Granulimonas faecalis: one gene and its partner. The protein of the gene in region 2 interacts with the protein of the main gene of each other region in a pairwise test. Links are inferred from orthologs where the notes say so. Each region holds a gene or a part of one and is shown on either strand. Other genes may lie near its edges. The genes, in order: tsaE and rlmB.

Evidence for each region.
Region 1: the proteins of rlmB (region 2) and tsaE interact in binary tests that used the Escherichia coli proteins (3 or more experiments, as listed by UniProt). The link is inferred for Granulimonas faecalis from one-to-one orthologs.

Annotation. Positions count from the first base shown.
Region 1 is NZ_BQKC01000001.1:267,631-283,964, reverse strand. Bases 12,529-15,518 are described here. They hold tsaE (tRNA (adenosine(37)-N6)-threonylcarbamoyltransferase complex ATPase subunit type 1 TsaE), read right to left. Parts: upstream 14,302-15,518; coding sequence 13,756-14,301; downstream 12,529-13,755. Other genes in these bases: alr (alanine racemase), read right to left, coding at 14,959-15,518; OR600_RS01250 (uracil-DNA glycosylase), read right to left, coding at 14,304-14,948; tsaD (tRNA (adenosine(37)-N6)-threonylcarbamoyltransferase complex transferase subunit TsaD), read right to left, coding at 12,529-13,682. Also shown: OR600_RS01325 (dihydrodipicolinate synthase family protein), read right to left, coding at 1-849; OR600_RS01320 (SIS domain-containing protein), read right to left, coding at 852-1,472; OR600_RS01315 (hypothetical protein), read right to left, coding at 1,482-2,009; OR600_RS01310 (HpcH/HpaI aldolase family protein), read right to left, coding at 2,006-2,779; ulaA (PTS ascorbate transporter subunit IIC), read right to left, coding at 2,850-4,169; OR600_RS01300 (PTS sugar transporter subunit IIB), read right to left, coding at 4,212-4,508; OR600_RS01295 (PTS sugar transporter subunit IIA), read right to left, coding at 4,508-4,921; OR600_RS01290 (DeoR/GlpR family DNA-binding transcription regulator), read left to right, coding at 5,323-6,117; deoC (deoxyribose-phosphate aldolase), read right to left, coding at 6,439-7,143; OR600_RS01280 (GntR family transcriptional regulator), read right to left, coding at 7,297-8,079; OR600_RS01275 (sensor histidine kinase), read right to left, coding at 8,195-9,430; OR600_RS01270 (response regulator transcription factor), read right to left, coding at 9,427-10,134; OR600_RS01265 (C39 family peptidase), read left to right, coding at 10,329-11,054; more of tsaD, read right to left, coding at 11,292-12,528; more of alr, read right to left, coding at 15,519-16,119; OR600_RS01240 (NAD(P)H-hydrate epimerase), read right to left, coding at 16,121-16,334. UniProt on the Escherichia coli protein: Required for the formation of a threonylcarbamoyl group on adenosine at position 37 (t(6)A37) in tRNAs that read codons beginning with adenine.
Region 2 is NZ_BQKC01000001.1:506,823-518,115, forward strand. What follows is about bases 6,074-8,826. They hold rlmB (23S rRNA (guanosine(2251)-2'-O)-methyltransferase RlmB), read left to right. Parts: upstream 6,074-6,816; coding sequence 6,817-7,836; downstream 7,837-8,826. Other genes in these bases: cysS (cysteine--tRNA ligase), read left to right, coding at 6,074-6,814; OR600_RS02270 (NYN domain-containing protein), read left to right, coding at 7,829-8,392. Also shown: OR600_RS02235 (ATP-dependent Clp protease ATP-binding subunit), read left to right, coding at 1-2,059; DNA integrity scanning diadenylate cyclase DisA, read left to right, coding at 2,249-3,319; ispD (2-C-methyl-D-erythritol 4-phosphate cytidylyltransferase), read left to right, coding at 3,316-4,074; ispF (2-C-methyl-D-erythritol 2,4-cyclodiphosphate synthase), read left to right, coding at 4,076-4,555; cysE (serine O-acetyltransferase), read left to right, coding at 4,599-5,327; more of cysS, read left to right, coding at 5,330-6,073; tuf (elongation factor Tu), read left to right, coding at 9,079-10,269; rpmG (50S ribosomal protein L33), read left to right, coding at 10,479-10,628; preprotein translocase subunit SecE, read left to right, coding at 10,806-11,171; transcription termination/antitermination protein NusG, read left to right, coding at 11,175-11,293. UniProt on the Escherichia coli protein: Specifically methylates the ribose of guanosine 2251 in 23S rRNA.

The DNA of each region.
Region 1 (16,334 bases), 240 kb from region 2 along the record:
GGCATCGGCCTCGGGCCCAGCCTCCTCCACGGGGAGCCGGGCCGGCCCGACCGGATAGCCCGACAGCTCCACGAGGCGCTTGAGCATCTGGGGCACGGCACCGAGGTGCAGCACGTCCCGCACCGGCTCGAGCGCGGCCTGGAGCTCGGAGGCGCGCCCGGTCTCGCCCGCCTCAAGGGCGGCCCAAAGGCCCACGACCGTCTCGGGCACGAGGTTGGCCGTTCCCGCCACGGCGCCGGATGCGCCGAGGGCATGGGCCGCAGAGATGATCCCGTCGGAGCCCACCAGCACGTCAAGGGCGCCATCGCCCGCCTCGATATAGGAGGCGAGGAGGTCGAGGTCGCCGGAGCTGTCCTTGATGCCGGCGATGGAAGGGTGGGCGGCAACCTTGGCCACGACGGCCGGCGCGATCACGCGTCCCGTGGCCTTGGGGATGTTGTAGAGCAGGACCGGCACCTCGGCGGCGTCGGCGACGGCCTCGAAGTGCGCCGCGAGCTCGTCGTCGCTCGGCTGCAGGAAGTACGGGTTCACCACCGAGAGACCCGACACACCGGTGTCCTGGACCCGTTTGACGAGCTCCCGCGCCTCCGCCGTGGAGCAGGAGCCCACGCCTGCGATGACCGGCACCCGGCCGGCCGCCCGCTCCACAAGGTGCGCCGTGTATGCCACCCGCTCGTCGTCGGAGGCCACATGGAACTCGCCGTTGGAACCAAAGGCGAACAGGCCGTCCACTCCGGCGCCCACGAGACGTTCCACGAGGGTGTCGGCGTTCCCCGCCACCAGCGGCTGCCCCGCCGTGCGGCCGAACGGGGTCAGGATGGGGACGATGACCCCGGAAAAAGCCGCCATGGTCAGACCACCGCCGACTGCGTGCCGAGGATGGATGCACCGAGGGCGCCGGCCGGGTGCCAGCGCACGTAGGTCTCGGGGTCCAAGCCGCGCTCCGCCTGAAGCAGGATCGACAGGCACTGGAGCTCGATCATCTCCGCCAGGATGGAGGCACGGGGCGGCTTGTTCATGGCGTCCCCCTCCTGCTCGACACCGGCGATGAGGGCCACATCGGCATTGCGCGCCAGCCAGGACCCGGGCTTGCCGGTAAGCGCCACGATACGGGCGCCGTTGGCCTTGAGGCACTCCACCGAGCGCTTGAGCTCGGAGGTCTCGCCGGAGTTGGAGATGGCGACCACGACGTCGCCGGGAAGCACCTGGCCGGCGCTGCCGTGGACGCACTCGGTGCCGTCGAGCTGATAGGCCGGGGTCCCGGTGGACGAGAACAGCGACGCCGCGTACCCGGAGACATGCCCCGGCTTGCCGATGCCCGTCACATGGAGACGTCCGCCGGCGGCCTCGGCGTCAAGGATGAGCCTCTTGGCGTCGGCCAGCGCGCCGTAATCGATGGCCCCCACGTAGTCGCGGAGCGACCGCGCCATGATGTCGAGGAACGTCCTCGCTTGGTCTTTCTCAAAGTGCATGGGTTCTCCTCAAGTCGTCAAAGATGGGACGGGGCGGTCATGGTCGGCCGGGGCGACACCACGGTCGCCGAGGGCGCGGGCGAGCGCGGAGGCAAGCCTGTCGGCGTCGGCGCGGCCGTCGCACCCCACGGCAAGGGCCTCGAAACCGGCTGGGTGGTCCACCCAGTCGCCCCAGAGCAGCAGCACGCACGAGGTACCGCGTACCTCCGTGCGGAACGCCGTCACCGAGCGGCAGGGCACGCGCCTTCGCCCGCCGCCGCGACCGGCCGGGGGCAGCACGAGGTCATCGCCGTCGAACTCGATCACGGGTGCGGGCCTCACGGCGTCGCGCGCCGCCGCAGCAGCCCGCCGGCTGAGCACCCAGGCGACCGGCACGGCCGCCAACGCCCCCAGGAGCCAGAGCACCGAGCCCGTGACCTGGGCGAGGGCCCCCGATGCGAAGGCGGCGAGCAGGGAGGCCGCGGTACCGGCGGCATAGGCTGCGACGCCCCGCACGGAGGAGCGGAAAGAGGGGACGGCACGGAGGTCGTCGCTCATCGCGCACCCCCTCCCAGCAGACGGTCGTAGTCGGCACGGGCCCCGGCGAATGCGTCGCGCAGCAGATGGGCGTCGATGGCGCTCACCATGAGGTCGAGGTCTCCGGCATAGGTGCCGAGGAGCTCGTTGGACCCGATGATCCCAAAGGCCCGGCCGTGCCTCCTGCAGGCGTCGCGCACGCGGTCGATGAGGGCGAGCTCCTCGGCACAGCCCACCTCGTCCGGGCGGCCGAGCGAGATCGCGAGGTCACAGGGGCCCACGACCGCAGCGCCGACGCCGGGGGTGGAGAGGATCTCGTCGACGTTCTCGACCCCGGCCACCGTCTCGATCTGCACGACCGCGAGGGTGCCGTCGTTGGCGGCCCCCATGGTCGGGCCGTGGCCGCCGCTGGGGCCAAAGCGGGTGTGACCGCCTCCAGAGTAGCTTCGCCGCCCCAGGGGCGGGTACTTGGACCACCCCACAAGGAGGCGCGCCTGCTCGGCCGTCTCCACCATGGGAACCATGACCCCCGTCGCACCGAGGTCCAGCGTGTGCGACACCCAGTCCCGGCTGAGCTCGGGCACCCGCACCACGGTGGGCAGCCCGCAGGCGTCGGCGAGCAGGAGCAGCGACCCGAGCGACCCCGCATCGAGGTTGCCATGCTCGCCGTCGAGGAGCAGGAAGTCCAAACCGGCCGCCTTTGCCATAAGCACGCAGGGGGCGTCGTCGAGCACCTGCACGAGGAGGCCGCCCTGGGCCTTCCCCTTTCCGAGGTCGCGAAAACCAGTCATGGGGTTCTCCCATCCCGGGGCGGGCACCCACGGCGCCCGCCCCGCACAGCATCCCTAGGGCCGACAGGTGTCACTGGAAGAAGGAGCCTATGCCGTAGACGATCGATCCGATGACGTTGTAGTCGACGTTGGGGAACGAGGCGCCGGCGATGCCGAGGCCCGAGAAGAGCGGGTACAGCAGCAGCGGGCCTGCGCAGAGCACGATGCCGATGAGGAACGAGCCGAGGGCCGCGCCGCGCCAGCCGCCGTAGGCGTATCCCATGACGCCGCAGGTGCCGCCGGAGAAGAAGCAGATGCCGGCCGCAGGGATCATGATGGTCTCGCTATGGAACAGCACCATGAGGGCCATGGCCGCCAGGCCGCCCAGGAACGAGCCGATGAAGCCGATGATCACGGCGTTGGGGGCGAACGGGAAGATGGCGGGGCAGTCGACGGCGGGCAGGGCGTTGGGAACGAGCTTCTCGGAGATGCCCACGAAGGCGGCGGTGATCTCGGCGATGAACTGGCGGACGCCAAAGATGAGGACGGACATGCCGGCCGCGAACTTCAGGCCGGCAAGGAAGGGCCACAGCCACCAGAGGTCGTTACCGAAGTACTGGCCGGCCAACGTGGCGCCGGTGCTCTCGTTGACCACGTCGTTGAAGTGGCCGGTGACGAGGCAGGCGATGGTGACGATGTAGAACAGTACGATCATGAACAGGGCCACGGAGAAGACGAAGTCCTTGAAGAGCTTGAAGAACTCGGGAAGCTCGCGCTCCTCCACGGCGCCCTTGGCGAGGTCGGCGTCGTTCTTCTTGGCGAAGAGCTTGCCGCAGTAGCCCGCGATCATGTAGCCGATGGCGTTGAAATGGCCGATGGCGAAGGTCCGGCCGCCGGCCACCTTGTCGACGAAGGGCTGACAGAGCATGGGCAACGCCGCACCGCAGACGCCGAGGACGAGGCCGCCCAGGAGCACGGTCACCATGAACGGGGCCCCGAGGCCGATGAACACGAGGGCGAGCACGCAGGAGAAGTAGAGGAAGTGCTGGCCCGTGAGAAAGATGGCCTTGAACGGGGTGAACTTGGCCACCAGCACGTTGCAGACGAAGCCGACGAGCATGACCAGGGCGACCTCGGTGCCGTAGGTCTGCAGGGCGAGCGACGTTGCCACCTCGACCTGCGTCACCACGCCGGAGACGGAGAACGCCCTGTTGAACATGTCGGAGAAAATGGTCACCTGGGCCGACATGGCGTCGGAGCCGATGTTGAAGATCAGAAAGCCGATGATGGTCTTGACGGTGCCGGAGAAGACGTCCACGGCCGACTTCTTCTGGAGAAGGAGGCCGATGAGGGCGAAGACGCCCATGATCACAGCCGTGTTGCGCAGCTGCATAAGGAACATGTCTACCATATGGGTTCCTCTCGGGGCCCGGACGGGCGGTTGTCGGTTCGTTTACTCGGTCTGGGCCTCGGCCCACTCCTTGAGGACGCGGCGGATCTCCTCCTTGTCCACGAGGTTCTTCACCCCCACCGCCGCGGGCACACGCGGGTCGGCGTTGAGCTCGTCGGTGAGGTCACACATGGTTATGACGAGGTCGCCCGTGAACCCGAGGATGGAGTCGAGGTTGCCGTGCTCGGTGACTATGGGCAGCCCCTCCTCGGCAATGACCTGGTCGCACTTGATCTTGAGGATCATCGACGAGCCCATGCCCGCCCTGCAGCACACCAGCGCACGGTACTTCTTGGCCATCAGAGGCCTCCTTCCTTCTCCCGGATGAGGTCCAGCACCTCTCCGGCCGTCTCTGCCTCGTCGAGTCCCACATAGAAGCCCTCGTCGCCCAGCAGCTCTGCAAGGGACATCAGGGCCTGCAGGTGCCCGCCGTCGTCGGCGGCCACCAGAGGGAAGAGGTAGCTCACAGGGTCGTTGGCCTCGCTCCCGAACTCCACGGGCTCGGCGAGGCGCACCACGCCGATGCCGTTGCCCAAGGCGCCCTGGTCGGGGCGCGCGTGGGGTATGGCCACATGGGGGGCCAGCACGAAATAAGGACCGAGCTCCTTGGCGCCCCGCACGATGTCGTCCACGTAACCCTGGGTGGCGATCCCAGCCTCCACAAAGGGCGCGACCGCCGTGCGCACGGCGTCCTCCCAGTCACGTGCGACCACATCGAGTTAGACGAAGGGCTCCTGCACAAGAGCGGACAGCACCGATCCACCTCGCTCTCCTCCAGGCGGGCGCACCCGCCACCGACAAGCCGTGGGGAAACATCCATTAATCCGTTCCCCCTCGCTTGAAATATGAACGTTTTGACGGGAAATGGACTATGAATCCGCGATCATCCCCGAACGGCCAGATATTGCCCCTGAGCGGTACATCCGTTTTTACCTTAATCTACCTGCTGTTTTATATTCCCGTGCGCGTATTGTCCCTGAGCTCCATTCAAAAGGACATTCGTTCGTATAATACGAACATAACCCACGATTTATATGAACGTATTCCATGGAACCGTGGGATGAAAAACAATGGGGCCTATACTGTCCCCAGGGACCCACGGACGGGAGTGCCGATGAAACGCAGCCGCGACCTTGTCGCCGAGAGACGCGACGCCATCATGGTCCTCGTGGAGCAGCGAGGGGAGGTGGCGGTCTCCGAACTCGCCGAGCGCTTCGAGGTCTCGCCGCTCACCATTCGACGGGACCTCTCCTACCTCGAGGAGCAGCGGGTGGTCGTACGGCAGCACGGCAAGGCGGTGCTGGACAACCCCCTGGGAAGGCCCTCCGGAACGAGACGGGTGCGCTCCATCAGGACCATCGCCACCGAGGCCGCCTCCCTCGTGGAGGACGGGGACTGCATCTTCATCAACGCCAGCTCCACGGCCCTGGCCATCGTCGAGCACATACGCGCCCAGGACGTGACCGTGGTCACGAACAACGGGAAGGCGCTCTTCCTGGCCTCGTCGCCCCACGTGTCGCTGCTGCTCACCGGCGGAGAGATCCGGCCTCCCAAGGCGTCCATGACCGGCGAGGACGCCCTGCGCTGCATCGAGCGTGTGACGGCCACCAAGTGTTTCTTGGGCACGAGCGGGTTCTCCCCCATACACGGGCTCACCTCGGCCACGGCGCCCGAGCCGGCGGTCAACGCCGCCATGCTCGACCACGCCCTCACCCGGGTGGTGGTGGCCGACTCGGAGAAGATCGGCCGCACGTCGAGCTTCCACTGGGGCGACCCAGGCGACATCGACCTGTTGATCACCGACACGGGCGCCACCGACGAGCAGCTGCAGGCGTTGGAGCGCCACGGGCTCCGCAGCGCCGTGCGGTGCGACCCGGCGGGGGAGCTTGCGGCGGAGCGGCTGTTCTAGCCACCGGCGCCCGAGCCTGCGCCTGGCGGCCGGTTGGCGCACCCCTCGACGCGCACCTCTCGGCGCCTCGGCGCCGCCAGCTCCCTCCCTCTCGACACCACCCCCTTATCGGCACCTGAACGCGATTGAGGGCGCCCCTCCCCGCACCTGAACGCGCTCGGGGGCGGATTACGCCTCCCTGAATGCGATTGAGGGCGACTTCCGGCATGGTTCCGCGCTGGAAGTCGCCCTCAATCGCATTCAGGTGCCGACGGGGGTGCCGACGGGGGGGGTACAGGTGGCGCCGACGGGCGGCAGCCGCCCTACCCCGCGGCAGCCGCCCTACTCCCCCAGCACCTCGGGCGTGGAGCGGTACCCGATGCCCATGCGATCGATGCCCTTGTCGATGAGCTCGAGGAAGTGCTCCCGGTCGCGAATGCAGCCGGAGCCCTTGACGCGGATCTCGCCCTCCCCGGCCTCCATCATGAGGTCCACCACCTCGTTGGTGGCGCCGCGCTGCTCGCCACCGGTGTAGAAGCCGGTGGACGACTTGATGAAGTCGGCGCCGGCGGCCACGGCGCAGCGGGTGCCGTCCTGAATCTGCCCATGGGTGAGGGCGTCCGTCTCGATGATGACCTTCACCAGGACGCCCCTGGCGTGGCAGGCCTCCACGACGGCGCGGATGTCCTCGGTCACGTAGTCGAGGTCGCCGGAGCGCAGGCGACCGTAGTTGGCCACGATGTCGAGGTCCTGGATGTCGTAGCCGTCCATGATGGCCTCGGCCTGGGCCACCTTGGAGGCCGTGGAGCTGGTGCCAAAGGGGAAATCGCACACCACGCAGAGACCGGTGCCGGTACCCTCCACCATGGGGGCCACGATGGGCAGGCTCGACGGGTTGATGCAGATGGTCGCGCAGCCGAAGTCGATGCCCTCCTGGGCGTACCTCCTGATGTCCTCCACCGTGAACTCGGGCTTGAGGACCGACTGGTCGATATAGGCGGCGAGCTCGGCGCGGCTCATCTCGGAGGCGGGCTTGGCGGGGGTCATGGTGCTCCTCTCTGCAAGGGGTCTGAAGGACGGTTCGAAGATACGACCGCCCGCAGGCCTTTTCGGGGAGCGTGGGGAAAAACAGCCTCCTGATGCTGAACGTTCTGTACGTTTGCGGCGGGGCGGCGGCCGGTGTCCGCGCGCGCCGCGACCCTAGGCGCGCCGGTAGGCGGTGCCCTCGGCGGAGACATCGAGCACGAACCGCGAGAGGGCGGCCGGCATGAGGATGACGCTCGTCTCGAACGGAAGACCGTCGCCGTCGAGGGTCTGGCGCACACAGCGCAGGGCCGGGGCGCCGGGCTCCAGCCCAAGGGCCCGGGCCTCCCCCGCCGCCAGCGTGCAAGCCTCGTAGGCCTCCAGCGCCCGGGCGGGGAGCTTGCCGCTGCCGGCGGCAATGGCAGCGTAGAGGGAGCCCGTGCCCTCCACCTGCCCCCGGGAGAGGCCGGGCACGAGGTCCTGCGGCACCCAGGCCGTCACATACTGCCGCGGCTCGCCGTCGGCCATGCGCACGCGCACCACCCGCCAGAGGGGCGTGCCCTCGGCCACCTGGAGCTGGCGGGCCTGACGCTCGTGGGCGGGCACGGCGGAGAGGTCCAGCAGGCGGGAGAAGGGCTCGCCGCCGGCGGAGCGCACCTGCCCGGAGAAGTTGAGGGCCGTGGAGATGTCCTCGGCTTCCTCGGGCCACCGGGCGAAGGTCCCGAGCCCCCGGCAGCGCACCACGCGGCCCTCGCGGGCGAGCTCGTCGAAGCAGCGGCGCACAGTGCCCCGGGAGAGGCCGAAGGCCCGGCAGAGCTCCTGCTCGGAGGGCAGCGGCTGGTCGGGACCCACTGCGCGCGCGGCGATGACCTGCAGAATGCGATCCTTGAGCTGGCGGTAGAGCGGCGCCTGCGCCGCCGGGTCCAACGGCGGGGCGCACACGAGGGCGAGCACGTCCATGGGTCCTCCTCCGGTGGCCGACGGGACAAAGGTACCCGAGCGGCAGCCCCGGCCGGTGGGACAAAAGTGCCCGACCATTGGGACAAAAGTGTCCGGGTGGTGGGACGAGGCGGGGTCAGCGGGGCAGCTCCACCGTGAACGTCGTCGTGCCGCCGGCGCTCTCCGCCCACACGCGGCCGCCGTGGGCCCGGGCGATCTCCTCCACGATGGAGAGGCCCAGCCCGGCCCCGGCGCCGTCGCCACGGGCGTCGTCGCCTCGCACGAACCGCTCGAAGACGTGGGGCAGCAGCTCCTCCGGGATGTCGGGCCCGTTGTCGCGCACCGTCATCCGCACGCCGCCGTCGGAGGCGCGGCCCACCCCCACCACGACCTCCGTGCCGTCGTCGCCGTGGGCCACGGCGTTCCTCACCAGGTTGGAGAGCATGCGGGCGGCCCGGCCCGGGTCCACGGCGGCCACGCACGGGCCGTCGGCCGCCACCCGCACCGTCAGGCCGTGGGCCGCGGCGTCGGGCATGGCCTCCTCGGCCACCTGCTCGCCGAGGAGCACGAGGTCGACCCGGCTCCTCTCCAGGGGGATGGTCTGCAGGTTGAACCGCGAGATCTCGAAGAGCTCCTCCACCAGGTCGCCGAGGCGCACCGCGCGCCCGTGGGCCACCGAGACGTAGCGACGGCGAGCGTCCTCGGGCAGGTCGGGTGACTCGTCGAGGAGCTCGAGGTAGCCGGTCACGGAGGTGAGCGGGGTCCGGAGGTCGTGGGCCAGGTAGGTCACAAGCTCGTCCTTGCGGCGCTCCGCGGCGAGCGCGGCCTCGTCGGCCTCCAGGCGCTCCCGACGCACCGACTCCAGCTCGCGCCCGGCCACGGAGAGCTCCTCGGGCAGGCGCACCGGCGCCGCGGGGTCGCGCACGAGGTCGGTCACCGCGGCGGCGAGGTCGTCGAAGGCGTCGAGGTAGCGGCGCTGCGCCCAGAGGAACACGACCACCAGCCCGCTCAGGTAGACGACGACGGCCGCAGGGGCCTTGAGGTCGTGGAGGCGCGTGTAGAGCGTGATGTCGCGCACGCGGAAGACCTCCTCGCCCGTGGCCTCGTCGTAGCCGCCCACCACCTGATAGGCCTTGCGGGGGTCTGAGAAGCGGCCCGTCTCCGCGAGGACGTTGTAGTCCTCCACCGTGTAGGTGGCCCATGCGGAGTCGTTGGCTGCGATGGCCTCGCCGAGCGCGCTTACAAGGTCCCGCGAGCCCCACGCCACGAGGAGGCAGAACAGCGTCCACAGGGCCACCGCGAGCACGGTGCGGCCCTCGACACGGCGGGCCAGGACGCGGGCCTGCTCGCTGCGGGAGGCCCGCCGCCTCACCGGCCGTCGCCCGACACGCGGTAGCCCACGCCCCACACGGTCTGCACGTAGCCGCGGGAGGCGTCCACACGCTCGAGCTTGGCGCGCAGGCGTCGGATGTGCACCATCACAGTGTTGCGCGACGAGGCGTCCGGCTCGGCGTCCCACACGCGGCGGAACAGGTCGCCCACGGGCACGGGGTCGCCGTCGGCGGCCATGAGCTCCTGGAGGAGGCGGAACTCCGTGGGAGTGAGGTTGAGGGGCACGTCGAGGAGCGACGCCCGGTGCGCCACGGGGTCGAGGGCGAGCGGGCCCACCCGCAGGCCGTGGGAGGAACCCTCGCTGCGGCGCAGGCGCGCCCGGATGCGGGCCACGAGCTCGCGGGGGCGGAACGGCTTGGCCACGTAGTCGTCGCCGCCGATGGTAAGGCCCACCACCTGGCTGGTCTCGTCGTCCTTGGCGGAGAGGAAGATCACCGGCAGGTCGGGCTCGCGGGAGCGGAGGAGGCGGCACGTCTCGAAGCCGTCCATGCCCGGCATCATGACGTCGAGGACCACGAGGTCGACGGGGCCGTCGGTCACGGCGGCCAGGGCCTCCTCGCCGCTGCCCACGCCCACGAACCCCAGGCCCTCGCCCTCCACCAAGGCGCCCACCAGGCCCACGATGGCCGGGTCGTCGTCCACCACGAGGACCCGCGGCGTGCGCCCCTCTCGTCCCTCCCCCATGGCTCTCCCCTCTCCCCGCTCCGTTGCCCCCAGTCTAGGGGGACTGCGAGTGCCGGACGGCCCTGTCAGGCCACCGTAAGGAATTCGTAAGCCACCCTTACGGGCTTGTCAGCAAGCGTAAGGCGCCCGTCACGGACTTTCCGGGAGGCAGGGCGGACGATGGGGACACCGAGACGCGACGTGAGGAGGACCCCATGGACACGCGACCCACCACCGTTGCCGCCAACCCCTACCCGGACGAGAGCGCGGCGTTTCCCGCACCGGCGTCCTGGCAGGAACCGCCCCACCGACGCGTGGGCGCCATGGTGCTCATGGTCCTTGCGGCCGTGGTCGCCCTCTGCCTCGTGGCCGTGGCCTTTGGTCTGGCGGGTACGGCGGCGCGGGCGGCGGACGGCTCGTGGGCGAGCGACCCTGCGGGGCAGTGGCGCCAGGGCAGCGTGCCGCGGCTGTACCAGACCGACCCCGCCTGGTCCGGGGAGCCCTACGCCGGGCAGACCGTCGGGGAGGCCGGCTGCGGGCCCACGTGCCTCTCGGCCGTGTACGTGGCGGTCACGGGGCGCGGCGACCTCACGCCGGTGGACGCCGCGCGCCTGTCGGAGCGGGGCGGCCATGTGACCGACGGCCTCACCGCCTGGACCCTCATGGACGAGGGCGCCGCCTCGGTGGGCCTCGCGTCGCGGCCGGTGGCGGCCGACGCCGGCGCCGTGCGGGCGGAGCTGGCCGCAGGCAGGCCCGTCATCGCCTCCATGGGCCCGGGCGACTTCACGAGCAGCGGGCACTTCATCGTGCTCACCGCCGTGGACGACGCCGGGCGCCTGCAGGTCATGGACCCCAACTCGGAGCCGAGGACCGAGCAGCCCTGGAACCTGGAACGCACCCTCTCCCAGGCGCGGGCGCTGTGGTCCTTCTCCAAGGCGTGACAGCGGTGACAGTGGTGTGACAGCGGTGCCTGGCCCATCTGTCACTTCGCATGTTTCTCACTTTATGATATGCCTCCATGCCGGAGGGGCCTGTGGCATGGGTTTTGGCCTCCAGACGCCGAGAAACCCATGCCGTAGCGGCCTCCAGCATGGGCTCTTGGCACCTACCGGGCGAGAATCCCATGCCAAAGCTCGCTTTGGCATGGCCGGGCGGTGAGGCCGGGACAGCAGGCGCCCCTACAGCGACATGTTGGGGTCCCCGTCCATCGACAGCGGGACCAGCCGGCCGGCATGGTAGTCGCGCAGGGCCACCAGCGCGATCATGGCGGCATTGTCGGTGCAGGCGTTCATGGGCGGCACGGTCACCCGCACACCCCGCTCGCCCAGGCGCTCGCGGTAGGCCGCACGCAGGGCCGGGTTGGCCGCGACGCCGCCGCCCACGCAGAAGTCGTCCACGTCGCACTCCTCCACGGCCGTGAGAGCCTTGGCCACCTGCACGTCAATGACGGCGGCCTGGAAGCTCGCGGCGAGGTCGGGCAGGTCGATGGGGCGCCCGGCGGCGTTCTCGGCCTCGATGTAAGTGATCACCGCGGTCTTGAGGCCTGAGAGCGAGAACCGGTAGTCGTGGCTGTGGAGCATGGCCCGCGGGAACGCCACCGCCCTGGGGTCGCCCTGCTCGGCGAGGCGGCTGATCACGGGGCCGCCGGGGTAACCCAGGCCCAGGGCCTTGGCCACCTTGTCGAAGGCCTCCCCCACGGCGTCGTCGATGGTCTCTCCCAACACCTCGTAGTCGCCCCAGCCGCGCACGTGCACGAGCATGGTGTGGCCACCCGAGACGAGGCTCGCCACGAAGGGCGGCTCGAGGTCGGGGGTCTCGAAGAGGTTGGCGTAGAGGTGGCCCTCCAGGTGGTTCACCCCCACGAGGGGGATCCCGGCGGCAGCGGCGAGCCCCTTGGCGAAGGCGATGCCCACCACGAGGGCGCCCACGAGGCCAGGGCCCTGGGTGACGCCCACGCAGTCGAGGTCGGAGACCAGAAGCGTCTTGCAGCCGAAGTGCGCGCCCGCCTGGGCCATGGCCTCCTCGAAGACGCCCACCACGGCCTCGGTGTGCTTGCGGCTGGCGATCTCGGGCACCACGCCGCCAAAGCGCGCGTGGAAGTCGATCTGGGTGGCCACCACGTTGGCCACGATCTCGCCCGTGCCGTCGATGACGGCCATGGCGGTCTCGTCGCAGGAGCTCTCGATGGACAGCACCAGCGGTTTTGCCGCCTCGACGGCAGCGGCAGCCTCGGCCGTGCGGCCCGCGTCGACCATGGGCCAGGGCTCCACGGCGGCCGTGGGGTCGGGCAGGTCGTCGCTGGCGGCGATGGAGAGGGGCAGGGACGCCGTGAGGATGAGGGCGTCGCGGCCGCTGCCGTAGTAGTCGGGGCGCCGGCCGGCCTCGGAGAAGCCCACGGAGCCGTAGAGCGCCCGGGCGGCGGCGTTGTCCTCGAAGACCTCGAGGGACGCCGTGCGGGCGCCGAGCATCTGGCCGTCGTAGGTCACCCGGGCCAGGAGCCTGCGGCCGACGCCCTCCCGGCGCCGGGCCGGGCTCACGCAGACGTCGAGCACCTCGAGGTCGTCGCCGGCCATCTGGGCGCCGGCGAAGCCCACCACCTCGCCCTGGTCGTGGGCCACCCACCAGGTACGGCCCTCGGCCCCCAGCTCCTGGGAGAACATGGCCTCGTTCCACGGAGTGTGCTCGGTGCCGGCGAAGACGGCGTCCTCGAGCAGCGCCACCTGGGGCGCGTCGTTCACGCCCATGGGGCGCAGCTGGAGGTGGCGGCCGGCCAGGGCGTCGTCGACGCCGGTGGTGGCCACGGTGGCCGGCTCGGCCATGCCCAGGCGTTTGAGCTCGTTCTCCTCGGCGTCCGAGAGGCGCGTGTACACCGGCAGGACGAGGGCGGGATGGCCGTCGCCCTCCCAGAGGGCGGGGTCGGCCGCGGCCGAGAGGAGCAGCGACTCCCCCGTGGGGTGCCAGAGCGCCTCGGGCAGCACGGCGGTGAGGCCCGCCTCGGCAAAGAGCCCGCGGTACTTCCTGAGACCGTCGCCGGTGAGCTGGATGTCGGCGCCGTCCGCGCGGTCGGCCCACGCCGCCGCGGCGGCCGGTGCCTTCATCACCGTCTCCACCGAGAAGAGCCGCTTGGGTCCCTCGTCGTCCACGCCATAGAGGCCCGGGTAGACCTCGCGGCGCATGGCGTCGCCTACCACGCCCACGAGGCCGCGCACGCCGGCGGCCCAGGCGCGCCAGGCCACGGCGTCCAGGGTGGAGGCGCCCGCCACCGGGCGGTCGAGCCCGCAGCCCAGGCCCTTGGCCGTGGCGATGCCGATGCGCACCCCCGTGAAGGACCCGGGGCCGCGGCCCACCACCACGCGGTCCACGTCGCCCATGGAAAGGCCCGCCTCGTCGAGAAGGCCAAGGCACGTGGGCACGAGCTCCACGTTGGCTTGGCGACGGCACGGACGGTCGCCCGAGGCCAGGACCTCCACGCGCCGGCGGCCGTCGCCAACGCCCACCCGCGCCACGGCACAGGCAAGCTCGTCGGTGGAGGTGTCGAAGGCAAGGACGACGCGGTCTGGTGTGGTCATGGGCAGGTCCTCCAAAGGCTCGGGTTGCACCACGCCATTCTAGTTCCCCGGGACGCCCATGAAGAGACGGGCCTCAGCCGACGGACCCCGCCACCGCCGCGTCCAGGGCCGCCGCGAGCTCCGCGCCCCGCACGCCCGCGCCCCGCACCTCCACGGTCCGGGCCGGCTCGGCGCCGCCCTCCACGGGTGCGCGCGATATGGCCACGTCCAGGCGCTCGTCGCCGAGGTCGTCGGCAAAGGCCTCGCCCCACTCCACCAGGCTCGCCCCCTCCACGCCGGCGACGTCGAGCACGCCGGCGTCGCCCAGCTGGTCGGCGTTGTCCAGGCGGTAGAGGTCGAAGTGGTAGAGGTCCAGGGTCTCGCCCCGGTGGACGGCCATGATGTTGAACGTGGGGCTCGTGACGTCGTCGGTGCAGCCCAAGGCCCGGGCCACCCCCTTGGTGAGCTGGGTCTTGCCGGCCCCGAGGTCGCCCGTGAGGATCACAAGGTCGCCCTCGCCGAGAAGGGCCCCCAGAAGCTCCCCCAGGGCCTGGGTGGCCTCGGCCGAGGTGGAGGCGTAGCGGCCCTCCCCGGTGCGGGTGAGGCCGTCCATGGCGGTATCGTCGCAGGTGACTCCCATCGTCACTCCTCCCCCACGGGGACGCCGCCCGCCGCGGGGGCAGGGGCGGCCGGGTGCTCGGCCAGCCATTGGCCGAGGAGCGCGAAGTCGGCCTCGAGGCTCGCCTGCTTGGTGCGGTCGTAGATGGCCGCGGCGGGGTGGAACACCGGCAGCACGTGGAAGTGCCCCGTCTCGTAGAAGCGGCCGCGGAGCGACGTGATGCCCTGCTCGGTACGCAGGATGAACCTCGTGGCAAAGTTGCCCAGGCACACGATGACGTCGGGCCAGACGCTACGGATCTGCTCCCGCAAAAACGGGCTGCACTCCGCGATCTCCTCGGGCCGCGGGTCGCGGTTGGAGGGCGGGCGGCACTTGAGGACGTTGCAGATGTAGACCTCATCGCGCCTGAGGCCGGCGATCTCGAGCAGGGCGTCGAGCTTCTTGCCGGCGGCACCCACGAAGGGCACGCCGGAGAGGTCCTCGTTCTTGCCCGGGGCCTCGCCCACGATGACCACGCGGGCGTAGGCGTCACCGTCGCCGAACACGATGTTCGTGCGCGTCTCGCAGAGCGGGCACCTGCGGCAGTCGCCGAGGAGGTCGCGCACGGCCGACAGCGGCACCTCGCCGGGGCGCTGATTCTCGTAACCCGGGATCTTGAGCATGGCCATAGCTGCCCCCTTAGACGTAGACCTTCTCGAGCCTGAGGCCGAAGTCGCAGACGACCTCGTAGTTGATGGTGCCCGACAGCTCGGCGAGCTCCTCGGCCGTTATCTCCTCGTCGCCGTCCACACCCATGAGGGTGACGAGGTCGCCCTCCTCCACGGGGCCGCAGGGGCGGTACTGCCGCACCTGGTTGACCTCCACGGCGAACATGCACTGGTCCATGCAGACGTTGCCCACCTGGCGGTGGCGCCGGCCGCGGCAGAGCACCTCGGCGCGGTTGGAGAGGATGCGCCCGTAGCCGTCGGCGTAGCCGACGGGAATCGTGGCCACCTGCACCGAGGAGGTGGTCACGCGCCAGGTCATGCCGTAGGAGACCCCCGTACCCACCGGCGGCCAGCCGCAGCGGGTGACCCGGGCGCGCACGGCCATGGCCGGTTCGAGGTCGATGTGGTCGCGGCTGGGCTCGCAGGGGTGCAGGCCGTAGAGGCCGATACCCACGCGCACCATGTCGTAGTGGGTGTCCTTGTGGAGCACCACCGAGGGGGTGTTGTCGCAGTGAACGAGGCCCGGGTCGAACCCGGCGTCGCGCAGGGCCGCCACAGCCTCGTCGAAGTGGCTGCGTTGGAGCTCCCAGTCCCAGTCGCCCGGCACGTCCGCCGTGGCGAAGTGCGTGAAGGTGCCGGCGCACACGAGACCGGAGTGGAAGTCCACGGCGCGCCGGAACTCCACGGCCTCGGCCCAGGGCACGCCTATGCGCGTCATGCCGGTGTCCAGCGCCAGGTGGTAGGCCCCCTGGCGGCCGCCGGCCGCGGCGTACTCGCCAAAGGCCAGGGCGAACTCCGTGGTGTAGACCGAGGGCATGAGGTCGTAGGCGAGGAGGTCGGGGATGGCCGTGGCAGGGGGCTGCGAGAGGACGAGGATAGGCTTGGAGACCTCGGCCTCGCGCAGGGCGATGCCCTCGCGCACCGTGGCCACGGCGAAGGCGTCGGCGCCGGACGCGGCCATGAGGGGGGCGCACACGGCGGCACCGTGGCCGTAGGCGTCGGCCTTCACCACGCACATGAGCTTGACGCCCCGTGCGAGGCGCTTCTTGTACTCGCGGGTGTTGTGACGGATGGCGGAGCGGCTCACCTCCACCCAGGCCCAGCGGGTGTCGGGGCAGCGGCTCTCCGCCACCTCACTCACCTTCCTCGGGCGACACACCGGCGACGGCCAGCGAGACCTGCTCCTCCATGGCGTCGAGGGCGAGGCCGAGGTTGCCGATGAGGTCGGAGGCCATCACGCCGCGGCTGCCGTGGGCCTCGGCGGCGAGGTTGGCGGCGAACCCGTGGACCTCGCAGGCGAAGGCGCACACGAGGGGGAGCACGTCGTTCTCCACGACGCCGCGGGCG
Region 2 (11,293 bases):
GCTCGAGGAGTACGGCCGCAACCTCACCAAGCTGGCCGCCGACGGCCGGCTCGACCCGGTCATCGGCCGCGACTCCGAGGTGGAGCGCGTCATGCAGGTGCTGGCGCGCCGCCAGAAGAACAACCCGCTGATCCTCGGCGACCCCGGTGTGGGCAAGACCGCCATCGCCGAGGGGCTCGCCCAGCTCGTGGCCGACGGCAACGTGCCCGAGGTCCTGCGCGGCAAGCAGATCTGGACGCTCGACGTGGCCGCCCTCGTCGCCGGCTCCAAGTACCGCGGCGAGTTCGAGGAGCGCCTCAAGCGGGTGGTCAACGAGGTCATGGAGTCCGAGAGCGACATCCTGTTCATCGACGAGATCCACACCCTCATCGGCGCCGGCTCCGCCGAGGGCTCCATCGACGCCGCCTCGATCCTCAAGCCGCCGCTGTCCCGCGGCGAGATCCAGGTCATCGGCGCCACCACCGCCGAGGAGTACCGCAAGCACATCGAGAAGGACTCCGCCTTCGAGCGCCGCTTCCAGCCCGTCTACATCAACGAGCCCTCCGTGGCCGACACCGTGACCATCCTCAAGGGCCTCAAGGACCGCTACGAGGAGCATCACCACGTCCGCTACACCGATGAGGCGCTCGTGGACGCCGTCGTGCTGTCCAACCGCTACATCCAGGACCGCTTCCTGCCCGACAAGGCCATCGACGTCATCGACGAGGCCGGCGCCCGCACCCGCGTGCACAAGATCGTGGTACCCGACGCCATCGTCGAGTGCGACGCGGAGCTCGCCTCCGTGGCCGAGGAGAAGTCCCGCGCCGCCAAGGCCCAGGAGTTCGAGGAGGCCGCCCGTCTGCGCGACCGCGAGAAGGAGCTCACCGGCCGCCGCGAGGAGCTCGAGGCCCAGTGGCACGCCGAGCTCGACGCCGTCACGGTGGAGGTCTCCTCGGCCGACATCGCCGACGTCGTGAGCTTCATCACCGGCGTCCCGGTGTCCAACCTCACCGAGGCCGAGGCCTCCAAGCTCCTGCGCGCCGAGTCCGTGCTCCATGAGCGCGTCATCGGCCAGGACGAGGCCGTGAGCTCGGTGTCCCGCGCCATCCGCCGCAGCCGCTCGCCGCTCAAGGACCCGCGCCGCCCCGGCGGCTCCTTCATCTTCCTGGGCCCCTCGGGCGTGGGCAAGACGGAGCTGGCCAAGTCGCTCGCCGAGTTCCTCTTCGGCAGCGAGGACGCCCTCATCACGTACGACATGAGCGAGTTCATGGAGAAGTTCGCCGTCTCCAAGCTCGTGGGCGCCCCTCCGGGATACGTGGGCTACGACGAGGGCGGCGAGCTCACCAAGGCCGTCCGGCGCCGCCCGTACTCGGTGGTGCTGTTCGACGAGATCGAGAAGGCGCACCCTGACGTCTTCAACATCCTCCTCCAGATCCTGGACGAGGGCCGGCTCACCGACGGCCAGGGCCGCAAGGTGGACTTCTCCAACACCGTCATCATCATGACGAGCAACATCGGCGCCCGCGAGATCGCCACCACCACGCCCATGGGCTTCGGCGCCTCGGGCAAGGGCCTCTCGGACCGCGAGATCAAACAGCGCGTCACCGGCGAGCTCAAGCGGCAGTTCCGCCCCGAGTTCCTCAACCGCGTGGACGAGGTCGTGGTCTTCAAGTCGCTCGAGAGGGACCAGCTCCGCTCCATCGTCGACCTCATGGTGCGGGAGCTCCGCGACCGCCTCGTGGACGAGGGCATGTCCATCGAGCTCACAGACGCCGCCCGCGACCTCGTGGCCAAGGAGGGCACCGACCAGGTCTACGGCGCCCGCCCGCTTCGCCGCGCCATCCAGACCCTCATCGAGGACCCGCTCGCCGAGGAGCTCCTCGAGGGGAGGTGGGAGAGGGGCGAGGTCGTCTCCGTGGACGTCCGCGACGGCGCCCTCGTCTTCGACCACGTGGCCGGCGAGATCCCTGAGAAGACCGTCCGCGAGACCATGTCGCGCCTGCCGGCCCCCGGCGGCGCACCCGGCCGGAGCGCCCTCGCCAAGGGCTCCGGGGCCGGCTCCCAGGAGGCCTCGGCCTGACGGGCCTTCCAGGCGAACCCGACCGTGCGCCCGGTCCCGCACCCCGCGGGGCCGGGCGCCGCTCTGTGGGACCTCTCCCTCTGTGGGACCTCTGTCGCAGCCCCGCCGCGCCCCCACGGCGCCCGCCCGCTTTGTTAGGGTTAAGGGGCGTGCCGCGCGTCGCGGGGCGCTTCGGACAGAAGGGTCTTCATGGGGGATTTCTGCGACCGGTCGCTGTCCCTGGACGAGCGCATGGAGTGCGCCATGCGCCAGACAGCGCCGGGCACGGCCTTGCGCCGCGCCCTTGACATGATCATCGCCGGCCGGCTCGGCGCCCTCATCTGCGTGGGCGACGTCGACGCCGTCCTGGCCGCCGGCGACGACGGCTTCCCGCTCAACATCTCGTTCACGGCCAACCGCCTGTTCGAGCTCTCCAAGATGGACGGGGCCATCGTCATCGACAAGGACCTCACCCAGATCAAGCGGGCGAACTTCCACCTCAACCCCGACCCGTCGCTCCCCACCTCCGAGACCGGCATGCGCCACCGCACGGCCGCGCGCATGAGCATCCTCACCAACGCCATGGTCATCTCGGTCTCCGAGCGCCGCCAGGTGGTCAACGTCTACCTCGACGGCCGCTCCTTCCAGATCAAGACCGTCCAGGAGATCATGGACATGGTCAACCAGCTGCTGGTGACCCTCCAGTCCACGCGCCAGGCGCTGGACCGCAACCTGCTGCGCCTCACCACGCTCGAGCTCGACAACTACGTCACCCTGGCCGACATCTCCAAGATCTTCTCGTACTTCGAGGTGCTCATGACGGCCGCCGACGAGCTCGACGACCTCATCGACCAGCTCGGCAGCGAGGGCCGCACCATCGCCATGCAGCGCGAGCAGCTCGTGGGCGACATGGACGACGAGTACACCCTCATGATCCGCGACTACGCCCGCGACTCCTCCGAGGAGACCGCCCGGGAGGTGCGCCGCCAGTTCCACGAGCTCGACGCCGCGCAGCTCCACTCGTTCAAGCGCGTGGGCGCCATGCTCGGCTACGAGGGCCTCGGCGAGGACTCCATCATGGCGCCCCTGGGCCTGCGCACCCTGTCGCGCATCTCCGTGGTGCGCGAGGGCATGGCCGACAAGATCGTGGACGAGTACGGCAGCCTCCAGGAGCTCATGGACGACATCGAGGACAACCCGAGCCGCCTCGACGACATCGGCGTCAAGAACCCCGGCATCCTGGCCGACAGCCTCTACCGCATGTGGGGCAGGAAGGAATGAGCCGCTGCCGTTGCCAGGCCGAGGCGCGGCCCGCCGCCGTCGCCGCGCCCGACCCGGGCGCGGACCTCACCGTGGTGGTGGTCGCCGCCGGCTCCGGGGAGCGGTTCGGCCACCCGGGCGGCAAGGCCCTCGTCGAGGTCGCCGGCCGCCCGCTCGTCGCGTGGTCGCTCCTCGCCGCCGACGCCGCCCCCTCCGTGGCCGCGCTCGTGCTCGTCTGCCGCCCCGCCGACCTCGCCGCTATGGAGGCCCTCGTGGCCGGCCTGCCCCTGGCGCTCCCCGTCGCGGTGGTCCCCGGCGGCGACGACCGCCAGGCGAGCTGCGCCGCGGGTCTCGACGCCGTCTCGTCCGAGGTCCCCCTCGTGGCCTTCCACGACGGCGCCCGGCCCCTCGTGCGCCCCCATACCTTCGAGGCCGTGGCCGCCCGCCTGCGGGCCGACGCCTCGCTGGGCGGCGCCGTGGCCGGCTGCCCCTGCACCGACACCGTCAAGGTGGTCCGGGACGGCACCGTGTCCGCCACGCCCGACCGCGGCAACCTCTGGGTCGTGCAGACGCCCCAGGCGTTCCCCATCGAGGTCATCCGCGCCGCCCACCGGCGCGCCCGCTCCGTGGGCACCGACGACGCCTCCCTCGTGGAGGCCATGGGGCTCCCCGTGGCCGTGGTGGACGCCCAGCGCAACAACCTCAAGCTCACCTACCCGGAGGACCTGGCCGTCGTCGAGGCCGCCCTCCTGGCCGCCGAGCGGGAAGGGGAGTGACATGGCCCTCTCCATCGGCCACGGCTACGACGTGCACGCCTTCTGCGAGGGGCGCCCCCTCGTGCTGGGCGGCGTCGTCGTGCCCTGCGACCGAGGCCTCGCGGGCCACTCGGACGCCGACGTCGTGACCCACGCCCTCATGGACGCCGTCTGCGGCGCCTGCCGCCTGGGCGACATCGGCCGTCTCTTCCCCGACGACGACCCCGCCTACGCCGGCGCGGACTCCCTCGTCCTGCTGTCCCGCGTCATGGGGTTCGCGCGGGAGGCTGGGTACGAACTCCTCGACTGCGACTGTACCGTCGCCGCCCAGGCCCCCCGCCTCGCCCCGCACCGCGACGCCATGCGCTCCGCCATGGCCCGCGCCATGGGATGCGACGTCTCCCGCGTGGGACTCAAGGCCACCACGACCGAGCGCCTCGGCTTCGTGGGCCGCGAGGAGGGCATCGAGGCCTGGGCGGTCTGCCTCATGGAGCGCCCCTAGGCGCCCCGCCGACCTCCCGAACCGCCCCGTCGATGGGACACCCATGTTCGATTCCATACGCGAGGACGTCCGCGCCTTCCGGGAGCACGACCCGGCGGCCACGTCCACCATCTCCATCCTCGTCAACTCGCCCGGCATGCGCGCCGTGTGGGCCTACCGGCGTCAGCACTGGCTCTGGACCCACGGCCACCGCTTCCTGGCCCGCACCCTCTCCACGTGGAGCCGCCACCGGTTCGGGGTCGAGATACACCCCGGCGCCACCATCGGCCGCCGCTTCCTCATCGACCACGGCAGCGGCATCGTGGTGGGGGAGACCACGATCGTCGGCGACGACTGCATGATCTACCAGGGCGTCACCCTGGGGGGCACCGGCAAGCAGACCGGCAAGCGCCACCCCACCCTGGGCGACAACGTCACCGTGGGCGTGGGGGCCGCCGTGCTCGGCGACATCACCCTGGGCGACGGCTCCAAGGTGGGCGGCGGCGCCGTGGTGGTGAAGGACGTCCCGGCCGGCTGCACCGTGGTGGGCGTCCCCGGGCACGTGACCACGCGCTGCGGCGTGCGGGTGCGCACGCAGCCGGCCCACACGGACCGCCGGCGCCAGTACCTGCCCGACCCCATGGAGCAGACCGTCGAGATCCTGACGGCGCGCATCTCCCAGCTCGAGGAGCAGGTGGCCGCCCTCACCGCCCAGGCGGCCCCCTCCCAAGATGTACGATTCCAACCTGACGGCGGCGAAGCCGCCCAGGCACCCAGCGGCACTGAGGAGTGACCATGCTCGTCTACAACACCCAGACCCACCGCAAGGAGGAGCTCGTCCCCGTGGAGCCCGGGCACATCTCCATGTACGTGTGCGGCCCCACGGTCTACGACCAGATCCACATCGGCAACGGCAGGACGTTCCTCGCGTTCGACGTCATCCGCCGTTACCTCGTCTACAAGGGCTACCAGGTGCGCTTCGCGCAGAACCTGACCGACGTCGACGACAAGATCATCCAGCGCGCGAACGAGGAGGGCGTCACCGCCGCCGAGCTCGCCCGCACCTACTCCGACGCCTTCATCGAGCAGATGGGGCGCCTCAACGTGCTGGCCCCCGACATCCGGCCCCGCGCCACCCAGGAGATCGACGCCATGGTCTCCATGATCTCGGGCCTCATCGACCAGGGCAACGCCTACGCCGTGCCCTCGGGCGACGTGTACTTCTCCGTGCGCAGCTGCGAGACCTACGGCCGCGTCTCGGGCCGCAACGTCGACGAGCTGCTCGTGGGCGCCCGCATCGAGGAGAACTCCGACAAGCGCGACCCCCTCGACTTCGCCCTCTGGAAGGCGGCCAAACCCGGCGAGCCCAGCTGGGAGTCGCCGTGGGGCGAGGGGCGCCCCGGTTGGCACACCGAGTGCGCCGCCATGGTCCACCGCTACCTCGGCACACCCATCGACATCCACGGCGGCGGCTCCGACCTCGTGTTCCCGCACCACGAGAACGAGAGCGCCCAGGCCTGCTGCCGCTGGCACGAGCCGCTGGCCAACCTGTGGATGCACACGGGCATGCTCCGCGTCGACGGCGAGAAGATGAGCAAGTCGCTCGGCAACTTCCACACGCTCAAGGAGGTCCTCGACCGCTACCCGGCCGACGCCGTGCGCCTCCTCATGCTCCAGACCCACTACCGCTCGTCGCTCGACTTCTCGTTCGAGCGCCTCGACGGCTGCGTGGGCGCGCTGGAGCGCCTGCGCACCACGGCGAGGAACCTGCGCTGGGCGGCCGAGAACTCCGACGGCTCCAGCTGCGGCGGCGACGCCGCCCAGGCCCTGTCCGACGCCATCGACGCCGCCCGCGACGGCTTCACCTCGGCCATGGACGACGACTTCAACACGTCCTCGGCCCTCGCCGCCGTCTTCTCCCTCGCCAACCAGGCCAACGCCTACCTCGACGCCGCCGGGGCGGGGGCGTGCACCTCCACGCTGCTGCGCGCCTCCGACACCCTCGTGGAGCTCCTCGAGGTGCTCGGCCTGGAGAGCGTCCGGCCTCAGGCCGACCCGCTGCCCGCCGGGCTCGTGGACGTGGCCCGCGACCTCGTGGGCTTCGACGGCGACGACGTCGACGGCGCCGTGGCGGCCCTCGTGGACGCCCGCGCCGCGGCCCGCGCCGCGAAGGACTGGGCGCGCGCCGACGCCATCCGCGATGCCGTCTCGGACCTCGGCCTCGTGGTGGAGGACACCCAGGCCGGCACCCGCATCACCCGTCAGGAAGGGGGGCGCTGACCATGGCGTCCAAGAACCAGGGCCCCAGGGGCCAGCAGGGCAACGGGCAGCAGGGGAGGCGCGGCCGGGGCCGTGGCCAGGCCCCCCGCGCCTGGAGCAGCGAGGACGGCCGCCAGTGGAGGGGCCGCGACGGCCGCAAGGCGGGCCTCGCCGGCAAGGCGGGCCCTCAGGCGCCCAAGGCCCCCAAGGGGGACCGCCGCAGGGGTGCCCAGGGCAAGGGGAGCCCGCAGGCCGCCCGCCGGCAGCCGCGTGCCGAGGAGCGCGTGCTCGTGGAGGGCCGCCGCGCCGTCGACGAGGCCCTTGCCGCCGGCGTGCCCGTGAGGCGCGCCCACATCGCCCTCAACAAGGGCAGCCAGGACCCCAAGCTCGCCCGGCTCGCCGCCACCTTCGAGGCCGACGGCGTGGAGGTGGACATCTGCTCCAAGGCCCGCCTCGACGCCATGTCGAGTCACGGCGCCCATCAGGGCGTGGTCGTGGAGCTCGATGACTTCCCCTACGCCGACCTCGAGGACGTCGTGGCGGCCGCCGGCGACGGCGACGCGCTCGTGCTCGTGCTCGACCATGTGACCGACGAGGGCAACTTCGGCGCCATCGTGCGCTCCGCCGAGGTCGCGGGCGCCGCCGGCGTCGTGATCCCCAAGGCCCGCGCCGCCTCCGTGGGCGTGGGGGCCTACAAGACGTCGGCCGGGGCCGTGCTCCACGTGCCGATCGCGCGCGTCTCCAACCTCGCCACGGCGGTGGACCGCCTCAAGGAGGCCGGGTTCTGGGCCGGCGCGGCCACCGAGCACGCCGAGCAGGACGTCTGGGACGCGCCGCTCGGCGGTCGCTTCTGCCTGGTCATGGGCAACGAGCAGACCGGCGTGAGCCGCCTGCTCCTCGACCGCTGCGACTTCTCGTGCCGCCTGCCCCAGCGCGGCCGCGTGGAGTCGCTCAACGTGGCCCAGGCCGCCACGGTCATGGCCTACGAGTGGATGCGGCGCCTCCGGGAGGCCGGCCGCGAGGGGGGCGTCGACCGTGGTTAAGGGGGCCCCTCGGGCCCTCCTCGTGGTGGACGGCTACAACGTGCTCTTCGCCGACCCCCGCTACCAGGACCTCTTCGACGAGCCCGACGGCTCCGTGCCCGAGCGCCTCGGCACCGACCCGTTCGGCCGCGCCCGCGAGGCGCTCCTGGCCGACGTCGCCGCCTACGCCCAGCACGAGTACGAGGCCGTCATCGTCTACGACGGCGCCAACAATCGCGGGGAGCACCGCCCCGAGACGAGGCGCGGCGGCGTGCGGGAGGTCTTCTCCCGCAGGGGCGTCTCGGCGGACACCGTCATCGAGGGGCTTGTGACCGAGGCGCGCGACTCCGGCCGCCGGGTCACGGTGGTCACCTCCGACGGCACGATCCAGGCCACGGTGGAGGGGCCGGGCGTCACCCGCGTGTCGAGCCGTATGCTCGTGCACGAGGTGGCGGCCATGAACCGGTCCATCGAGCGGGAGCGCGAGGAGCGCACGTGGTCCCGCATGAGCCTGGAGGACCGCCTGGACCCCGAGACGGCGGCCAAGCTCAACGCACTGCTCGGGCGCCGGGTCTAAGCGCTATCATCGTCCCTGCGCTGATGTAGCTCCAACGGCAGAGCACCCGACTTGTAATCGGACGGTTGTCGGTTCGAATCCGACCATCAGCTCCACCCACCGACGAAGGCGGCCCGCGGGCCGCCTTTTTTCTCGGTACGATTTGGGTGCGTGGGTGGCGCCTCCGATCGGAAACCCCCGTAATGGCGGTCGTATAGGGTTGTCTAGCTGGGGTTGTGCAGAAACGATGGTATGGATACACCCGGGTCCGGGGTATACGTTGACACGGATTTGCCCCGGGCGTAGTATCACTAGCGCGTTGTGGGTCCAGCACCTGGCAGCGCGGCTTGAAAACGGATGGGGATGTGGCACAGCGGCAACTGCGGCGGACTGTAAATCCGCTCCCTATGGGTTCCTTGGTTCGAGTCCAAGCATCCCCACCATGCCCGTGTAGCTCAGTCGGTAGAGCACTTCGTTGGTAACGAAGAGGTCACCGGTTCAAATCCGGTCGCGGGCTCCATTTCAAGCATGGCGGTGTAGCTCAGTTGGTCAGAGCACGCGGTTCATACCCGCGGCGTCACTGGTTCGAATCCAGTCACCGCTACCAGGTTATCTTGCGGTCCCTCCGGGGGCCGCTAGACATATTTAGCACGTAGGCATCAATGGCTGCGAAGCGGGAAGTCCTGTTTCCAGAAGGAGGATGGCACATGGCCAAGGAGAAGTTCGAGCGTACTAAGCCGCATGTCAATATCGGCACCATCGGCCACGTCGACCACGGCAAGACCACGCTGACCGCCGCGATCACCAAGGTTCTCTCCGAGACCCCTGGCTGCCGCGCCAACTTCACCGCGTTCGAGGACATCGACAAGGCCCCCGAGGAGCGCGAGCGTGGCATCACCATCTCCGTCGCCCACGTGGAGTACGAGACCGAGAACCGTCACTACGCCCACGTCGACTGCCCCGGCCACGCCGACTACATCAAGAACATGATCTCGGGTGCCGCCCAGATGGATGGCGCCATCCTGGTCATCGCCGCCACCGACGGCCCCATGGCCCAGACCCGCGAGCACATCCTGCTCGCCCGTCAGGTCGGCGTGCCCTACATCGTCGTGTTCCTGAACAAGTGCGACATGGTGGACGATGAGGAGCTCATCGACCTCGTCGAGATGGAGACCCGCGACCTCCTGTCCGAGTACGACTTCCCGGGCGACGACCTCCCCATCATCCGCGGCTCCGCCCTCGGCGCCCTCGAGGGCGACGAGAAGTGGGTCGAGCAGATCCGCGCCCTCATGACCGAGGTGGACAACTACATCCCCACCCCCGCCCGTGACAACGAGAAGCCGTTCCTGATGGCCGTCGAGGACGTCATGACCATCTCCGGCCGCGGCACCGTCGCCACCGGCCGTGTCGAGCGCGGCCAGCTCCGCCTCAACGACCCGGTCGAGATCGTGGGCATCAAGCCCACCTCCAACTCCGTGGCCACCGGCATCGAGATGTTCCGCAAGTCCATGGACTTCTGCGAGGCCGGCGACAACGTGGGCATCCTGCTCCGCGGCGTCAAGCGCGAGGAGATCGAGCGCGGCCAGGTCCTCTGCAAGCCCGGCTCGGTGACCCCGCACAAGAAGTTCACCGCCGAGGTCTACGTCCTGACCAAGGAGGAGGGCGGCCGTCACACCCCGTTCTTCAACGGCTACCGTCCGCAGTTCTACTTCCGCACCACCGACGTCACCGGTAACATCTCCCTCCCCGAGGGTGTCGAGATGGCCATGCCTGGCGACCACGTCACCATCACCGGTGAGCTCATCTACCCGATCGCCATGGAGGAGGGCCTCCGCTTCGCCATCCGCGAGGGCGGCCACACCGTGGGCGACGGCCGTGTTGCCACCATCATCGAGTAACTCGCTTCCTCGATCGTGAAAGCCCGGCACCTCGAGTGCCGGGCTTTTTTGTTGCCGACCGTTCCCACCTCTGCCGTGCCCATCCCGTGAACGTAGGATTTGGTGGGCCATCTCTGTTGACGGCTTACCGGCGGGGTGGTAGCGTAATCACTCGCGCATGGCTGTGACGTAAGAGCGGCCATGTCCGGTACTTGGGAAGGAATCCATTCATGCGTACTCTCGTCACCCTTGCGTGCACCGATTGCAAGCGTCGCAATTACACCACCTACAAGAACAAGAGCACCCATCCTGAGCGCATGGAGCTCAAAAAGTACTGCCGGTGGTGCCGTCACCACACGCTGCACAAAGAGACGCGCTAGAATAGAGTCTCACACAGCCCAGTAGCTCCAATGGTAGAGCGGCGGTCTCCAAAACCGTTTGTTGTGGGTTCGAGTCCTACCTGGGCTGCCAGCCAATTCACCGGCCCTCCCTATAGGGACGGGCCGGTTTTTAATGTCTAGTCGAGAAGTCCGAGCTTTGTGGAGGACATGAGCCCCATGGCCAAGAAGGACCGCAACAAACGAGCCGCCCGCAAGGCACGTCAGGCCGAGCGTCAGCGCAACGAGGCCCAGGCCCAGATCATGGCCGAGAAGGCCCCCGAGAAGGCCCCGGCCAAGTCCGAGGGCTCCAAGGCCCCCGCCAAGGCCGCCAAGTCCGGCAAGCCCGGTCTCATCAAGCGTGCCACCTCCTACTTCGGAGAGGTCCGCTCCGAGATGCGGCGCGTCGTCTGGCCCTCCCGCGAGGACCTCAAGAACTACACCGTCGCCGTCGTCGCCATCCTCGTTGTCTTCGGTGTGGCCATCTGGCTCATCGACTCCGGTGTCGTGGCCGCGCTCATCGGTTACTCCGGACTGAGGGGATAGGCCATGGCCAAGCGTTGGTATGTGATCCACACCTACTCGGGCTACGAGAACAAGGTCAAGACCGACCTCGAGCGCCGCATCGAGTCCTACGGGCTCCAGCGCCAGGTCGTCGACATCCAGAT